DNA from 2 places in the Stenotrophomonas sp. YJH_SMC_120 genome. Region 2 is predicted to be linked to the other one. Evidence: riboswitches for the same ligand, from Rfam matches in the RefSeq annotation. Region 2 holds a riboswitch; the other holds the start of a gene.
What was found. Region 2 has a riboswitch for glycine ahead of gcvP (aminomethyl-transferring glycine dehydrogenase). Riboswitches for the same ligand answer to the same signal wherever they lie in the genome.

Region 1 (3,379 bases), on a different contig from region 2:
AGTTCGTACCGGCCCGCACCGTGGTCTGGGCCGCCGGCGTGGCCGCTTCACCGCTGGCGCGCACGCTGGACGTGCCGCTGGACCGCGCCGGCCGCGTGCCGGTGCAACCGGACCTGACCCTGCCCGATCACCCGGAGCTGTTCGTGGCCGGTGACCTGGCCGCACTGACCCAGGCCGACGGCAAGCCGGTACCCGGCGTGGCACCCGCTGCCAAGCAGATGGGCAAATACGTGGCCGAGGTGATCCGCGCACGCCTGCACGGCAAGCCCGAGCCCGGCCCGTTCAAGTACGCCGACTACGGCAACCTGGCCACCATCGGTCGCATGGCCGCGATCGTGCACCTGGGGCGGCTGCAGCTGTCGGGCGTGCTGGCCTGGTGGTTCTGGCTGGCCGCGCACGTGTTCTTCCTGATCGGCTTCCGCAACCGCATCGTAGTGCTGCTGAACTGGGCCGTGGCGTACTGGAGCTACCAGCGCAGCGCGCGCATCATCTTCGGTGATGACCAGGAAGACCGGCGACCCCGACGGTAGTGCCGGCCGCTGGCCGGCTGCCGCGCGGTCCGTCCCCTCTCCGCAGGAAAGGGCTCTGACTCCGTCAACATCATCCATGCATGGCGTGGATCTACCGCTTCATCGGGCCGCCGGGCACCCGCCGTTTCGACCATGCGCGGCAGAAGTCCTCCTTCCTTGCGGTGTCGGCAATCTGCGCGGCACTCCAGTTGCGGGTAATCCAGATCGTCAGTGCCGTGCTGCTCAGATGCCAGCGCAGCATGTCGTGCCGTGGCTGCCGCCAAAGATGGCGGCGGGCAATCCAGAACGCCTCCCGTTCCACCTCTGGCACCTTCTTCTTCATCGCGTCGTCGTCGAAGAACTGCGCGGCGAAACACCAGGGATTCATCGGCTGAGATCCTGTTCGCGGTTCACTGCTGCACGCAGCCACACCACTGGGCGCACGGTCTGCTGGCTTCGGCCAACCGCCCACCAGGGCAAGCCCGAGCAGGTACAGCAGGCCAGGCAGCAGTGCGATGCCGGCGGCCAGTACGACGACGGAGACCCATGCCTTACCGGCGGCACGCATCGTGCTCACTTCGCCTTCGGTTTCGGGTACCACAACGCGTTGACGATGACCCAGCGCTGGTCGAAGCGCCCCATGTGGAAGTAATCGACGAACCACGGCGTTTCCAATCGCACCGAGGCGGCATTGCCGGTCACGTCCAGCACCGTGCAGCGGCGGTCCCATTGATCCTTCGGGGTCTTCAACGCGCCCTGCTTCGTCAACGAGACCAGTTCTTCCTTCGACATGCGGCGCAGGCCCAGCCGCTCGTCGGGCGTATCGCCGAGGACCGCGCGCTTGGCCAGGTCCGGGTGCAGGGAGCGGGCGACGCGCTGCGGGTCGGCCTCCAGCTGGCCGTCGACGTAGTCATGGCAGGTGGCTTCGATGGCCGCGAGGGTGGCCGGGTCGGCAGCGGGACTGGTTGACGCAGAGAGAGCGAACAACAGGGCGACGGTGGACATCCGGGTCTCCAGCGCTGAGGGCTGGGCGATCATCGCATGGCGGCACAGAGGCATCCATGTATGCCATGGATCTACAGGGACCCAGCATCCACCGCCTGCAACCACGCCAGCTTGCGCTCGCGCGGCAGCTGCTTGAGCTGCCATTCGGCCCGCGAGGCGGCGGCCCGGTCCGGGTACTCGCGCACGGCCAGCACCCGCAGCGGCGGCCGGGCCCGGGTGTAGCGCGCGCCCTTGCCAGCCTGGTGGGCGGCGAAACGCGCGTCCACGTCGGTGCTGATGCCGGCGTAATAGCTGCCATCGCGACATTCGAGCAGGTACAGGAACCACGGGCGGAGGGACGGGGCCATGCCCGGATTATGCCGTGCTGCACTGCAGCGGATATACTGGCGCTCGAATGCAGGAGAGAGGCGCCGCGCTGGCGCCCGCCGAAGGCGCAGGCTCCCATGATCGCTCAGGCCGGTGGGCTGGAATCCCACCAACCATGCATTCGACTCGCCGAGCTGGAGAGAGGTCACCGGGCACGCCCGCGACGATCCGCCGAAGGGGCACGCGGCCCATGCCGCTGAACTCTCAGGCAAAAGGACAGCGGGAGCGGCACCGGTCATCGTCATCCCGTCATTGCGCAGGCAGTGGCGGTAGTCGCGCATGGCCGGCCCCACCGCGCCCGGAGCCTGCCCAATGCTGCTGTCCATCATCTACCTGATCGCCATTTCCGCCGAAGCCATGACCGGCGCACTGTCCGCCGGCCGCCGCCGCATGGACCTGTTCGGCGTGGTCATGATCGCCTGCGTCACCGCCCTCGGTGGTGGTTCACTGCGCGACATCCTGCTCGGCCACTATCCGCTGGGCTGGGTGAAGCATCCCGAGTACCTGGGCTTCACCGTGTGCGCGGCGCTGATCGCCACCTGGGTCGCACGCTGGATGCACCACTTCCGCCGCACCTTCCTGGTCCTCGACGGGCTGGGCCTGATCGCCTTCACCCTGATCGGCTGCTCGATCGCGCGCGAAGCCGGCCATGCGATGCCGATCGTGCTGATCGCCGGCATGCTGACCGGCGCGTTCGGCGGCGTGCTGCGCGACATCCTCTGCAACGAGGTGCCGCTGATCTTCCAGAAGGAGCTGTACGCGATCATCGCGCTGCTGACCGGCGCGGCCTACCTGTTGCTGCTGCACTGGGGCGTGGCCGACGCCACCGCGATCCTGTGCTGCCTCGGCGGCGGCTTCGCGCTGCGCCTGCTGGCGATCCACTACCGCTGGGAAATGCCGAAGTTCGTGTACCACGACGAAGTGCATTGAGGTTCGCGCGGCGGAATCCGCACCACCCCGGCGATGTACCTGGCGCTGTCGCTCATGCGCAGCGCCAGGCGCATCGCCGGTGCAGATGGGCCGGACTCCAACTCCGACCGGCCCTGATCGCGGCCGCACCCCCGCAGGCGCTGGCCGCCATCCACACACGTGCCGCACTCAAGCGGCTTCGGACACCTTCACGTCGCGACGGGCGCGCACGGCCGCGGCCAGTCGCTCCAGCACCGTCACGGTGGTGTCCCAGTCGATGCAGCCATCGGTGATGCTCTGCCCGTAGACCAGCGGTTGGCCTTCCACCAGTTCCTGGCGACCACCGACCAGATGGCTCTCGATCATCACACCGACGATGCGCTGTTCACCGTCTTCCAACTGAACGGCGATGTCCTCGATCACCTTCGGCTGGTTGTCCGGGTTCTTCAGGCTGTTGGCATGGCTGGCGTCGATCATCAGGCGCGTCGGCAGCTTGGCCTTGGCCAGCGCCTGGCAGGCCTCGGCGACACTGCCTGCATCGTAGTTCGGCTGCTTGCCGCCGCGCAGGATCACATGGCAATCCGGGTTGC
Region 2 (3,379 bases):
GATTGGCTGGCTGTCGTGCATCCACGCACCGGCTGGCTGGAGTGCCCAGCCTAGTCCGGTCGTTCCTCTTCGCAAGCGTTGCGGGCAAAGCGGCCGGCCCTACCCCTGCGCGCTGCTCAATGGCCCGTGCAGGCCGCCTGTGCCGCGCGTTCACGCTGGTGTTCCCAGTACCAGAACACGAAGCCGGCGGCGAAGAACGCGGCCTGCCCCAGCGCCAGGTGCAGCGGGCTGGCACTGAGCAGCGGCGACACCACGCCGGCCACCACCGTGCTGATCATCAGCTGCACGAAGGCCTGCAGCGACGAGGCCAGGCCGCGCTGGTGCGGGTACATGTCCAGCACCGCCAGCGCCAGGATCGGGAAGATCAATGCCATGCCCATGCCGCCCAGGAAGATCGGCAGTACCGCCCATGGCAGCACGAACTGTGGCGACAGCGCCACGTAGCCGACATTCAGCAGCACCGACAGCGCACACAGGCCGAAACCAATGGACACCTGGCGGGTGGGCGTGGTGTGCCCGGCCATGCGCCCGGACAGGAACGAGCCGGTGGTCATGCCGCCGATGGTGGGGATGAACAGCCAGGCAAAACCACCCTCGCCCAGATGCAGGTGCTGCATCACGAACACCGGCGCCGAGGAGATGTACAGGAAAATGCCGCCGAAACCGATGCTGCCGGCCAGCGCCAGGCGCAGAAACCGCGGGTTGAAACCGATTCGCACGTAATCACGCAGCAGCACGCGCGGCGACAACGGCACCCGTGCCTCCACCGGATGGGTTTCCGGCAGGTAGCGTGCAGTGGCCGCCAGCAGGAGCAGCGCAAACACCACCAGGAACCAGAAAATCAGTGGCCAGCCGGCGCCACTGAGCAGGATCCAGCCGCCAATGATCGGTGCGATGGCCGGAGCGATGCCGAACAGCATCGATACCTGGCTCATCAGACGCTGCGCGTCGTGTCCGTGGTACAGGTCGCGGATCACCGCGCGGCCGACGATCATGCCGACGCCTGCTGACAGGCCCTGCAGCGCACGGAACGCCAGCAGCGTGGTCAGGTCGGTGGACAGCGCGCAGCCGACCGAAGCGCCGACGAACACCATCAGGCCACCGAGGATCACCCGCTTGCGGCCCCAGGCATCGGACAGCGGGCCGTGCGCAAGGCTCATCAGGCCGTAGAACAGCAGGTACACGCTGATGGTCTGCTGCACCGCCACCTCGTCCACCGCCAGGCGCTGGGCCAGCTGCGGGAACGCCGGGAAGATGGTGTCGATCGAGAACGGACCGAACATGGCCAGGCCGGCGAGCAGCAGGGCCATGCGGCGGGTGGAGGGAGCAACAGCGGCGGTCATGGGAAAGGCGTCCGGCAGGGCCATGCGCGGCACGCACGGCGGGCGCAGGTCCCCTGCAGCAGGGACGGCGCCAGATGAATTCGGGTATCCGCCCATCATAGGTGGGGATTGCACCTGATGCCATGCAGCAGTGCACAAAACGCACGGACGGGCCATCGGCCATTCAGGCGCGGCCTCCAGGACCGAAGGCGGCCGCCGCGCCCGCAACGGGCTATAATCGGCGGGCAACACGGTGGGAGAAGCGGAACACCGCTGCCGAAGGCGCAACGCCCGTAATCGCTCAGGCCCGATACCACCCGTAACACAACTCTGGAGAGACCGGTTCGATCCGGCGCCGAAGGGGCACGAAGCTGCGGTCCGCCGCGCTTTTAAACTCTCAGGCAAAAGGACAGAGGGGCGCCCCGCAGACCGCCGACCGGCGGCTTGTGCCCGTGCGTGTGCCCTTTCCTGACGGATCCTTCGCCATGTCCCAGAACACCCCTTCCCTGCGTGAGCTCGAGCACCACAACGCGTTCGTCGAGCGCCACATCGGCCCCAACGACGCCGAGATCGCGCAGATGCTCGACGTCGTCGGCCACGCGTCGCTGGATGCGATGACCGACGCCATCGTGCCGGCCAAGATCAAGTCGCCGGCACCGCTGGCACTGCCGGAGTCGATGACCGAAGTGCAGGCACTGGCGAAGATCCGTGCGATCGCCGACAAGAACACCGTGCTGCGCAGCTTCATCGGCCAGGGTTACTACGGTACCCACACGCCGAACGTGATCCTGCGCAACATCCTGGAAAACCCGGCGTGGTACACCGCCTACACCCCGTACCAGGCGGAAATCTCGCAGGGCCGCATGGAAGCGCTGATCAACTTCCAGACCCTGTGCGCCGACCTGACCGGCATGGAAATCGCCAACGCCTCGCTGCTGGACGAAGCCACCGCCGCCGCCGAAGCGATGACCCTGGCCAAGCGTTCGGCCAAGTCGAAGTCGGACACCTTCTTCGTGCACGACGCCGTGCACCCGCAGACCCTGGAACTGCTGCGTACCCGCGCCGAGCCCATGGGCATCGTGCTGCGCGTCGGCACCCCGGCCGAAGCACTGGAAGCGGAAGCGTTCGGCCTGCTGCTGCAGTATCCGGACACCTTCGGCCAGGTCGGCGACTACAAGGCGCTGGTCGATGCCGTGCACGCACGCGGCGGCCTGGTGGCCGTGGCCACCGACCTGCTGGCCCTGACCCTGCTGGCTGCCCCGGGCGAATGGGGCGCGGACATCGTTGTCGGCAACAGCCAGCGTTTCGGCGTGCCGTTCGGTTTCGGTGGCCCGCACGCCGCCTTCATGGCCTGCCGTGACGCCTACAAGCGCTCGATGCCGGGCCGCCTGATCGGCGTTTCGATCGATGCCCAGGGCAACCCGGCCTACCGCCTGACCCTGCAGACCCGCGAACAGCACATCCGCCGCGAGAAGGCCACCTCCAACATCTGTACCGCGCAGGTGCTGCTGGCGGTGATGGCCTCGATGTACGCCGTTTACCACGGCCCGGAAGGCCTGATCCGCATTGCCCGCCGCACCCATCGACTGGCCTCGATCCTGGCCGCAGCGCTGCGCAATGCCGGCGTGCAGGTCGGTGGCGACTTCTTCGACACCCTGCACGTCACCGGCGTGCATGCCGATGAAATCCATGCCAAGGCACGCGCCGCCGGTTACAACCTGCGCGCGATCGACAGCGACTCGGTCGGCATCAGCCTGGACGAGACCACCACCCGCGCCGACATCGTCGCCGTGGCTGCGGTGTTCGGTGCCTCGCTGGACGTCGACGCACTGGATGCCAGCACCGCCGACGCGCTGCCGGCCGGCCTGCTGCGCCAGTCCGCGTTCCTGACCCACCCGGTGTTCAACACCCACCACAGCGAGCACGAACTGCTGCGCTACCTGCGTTCGCTGGCCGACAAGGACCTGGCGATGGACCGCACGATGATCCCGCTGGGTTCGTGCACCATGAAGCTCAACGCCACCGCCGAGATGATCCCGGTGACCTGGCCGGAGTTC

Region 1: it holds a riboswitch for glycine, as region 2 does, so the genes downstream of both, AC5P60_RS14705 (trimeric intracellular cation channel family protein) here and gcvP (aminomethyl-transferring glycine dehydrogenase) in region 2, are expected to answer to the same signal.

What each region holds. Positions count from the first base shown of each region.
Region 1 is NZ_JCAFRY010000012.1:93,219-96,597, forward strand. Features, by position in the region: gene AC5P60_RS14685 (NAD(P)/FAD-dependent oxidoreductase) at 1-530, shown strand, start outside; gene AC5P60_RS14690 (hypothetical protein) at 622-1,077, opposite strand; gene AC5P60_RS14695 (nuclear transport factor 2 family protein) at 1,083-1,514, opposite strand; gene AC5P60_RS14700 (GIY-YIG nuclease family protein) at 1,586-1,861, opposite strand; glycine riboswitch at 1,902-1,991, shown strand; glycine riboswitch at 2,005-2,108, shown strand; gene AC5P60_RS14705 (trimeric intracellular cation channel family protein) at 2,193-2,810, shown strand; gene AC5P60_RS14710 (3-deoxy-7-phosphoheptulonate synthase) at 2,979-3,379, opposite strand, start outside.
Region 2 is NZ_JCAFRY010000025.1:46,586-49,964, reverse strand. Features, by position in the region: gene AC5P60_RS19640 (multidrug effflux MFS transporter) at 117-1,343, opposite strand; glycine riboswitch at 1,643-1,745, shown strand; gene gcvP (aminomethyl-transferring glycine dehydrogenase) at 1,808-3,379, shown strand, end outside.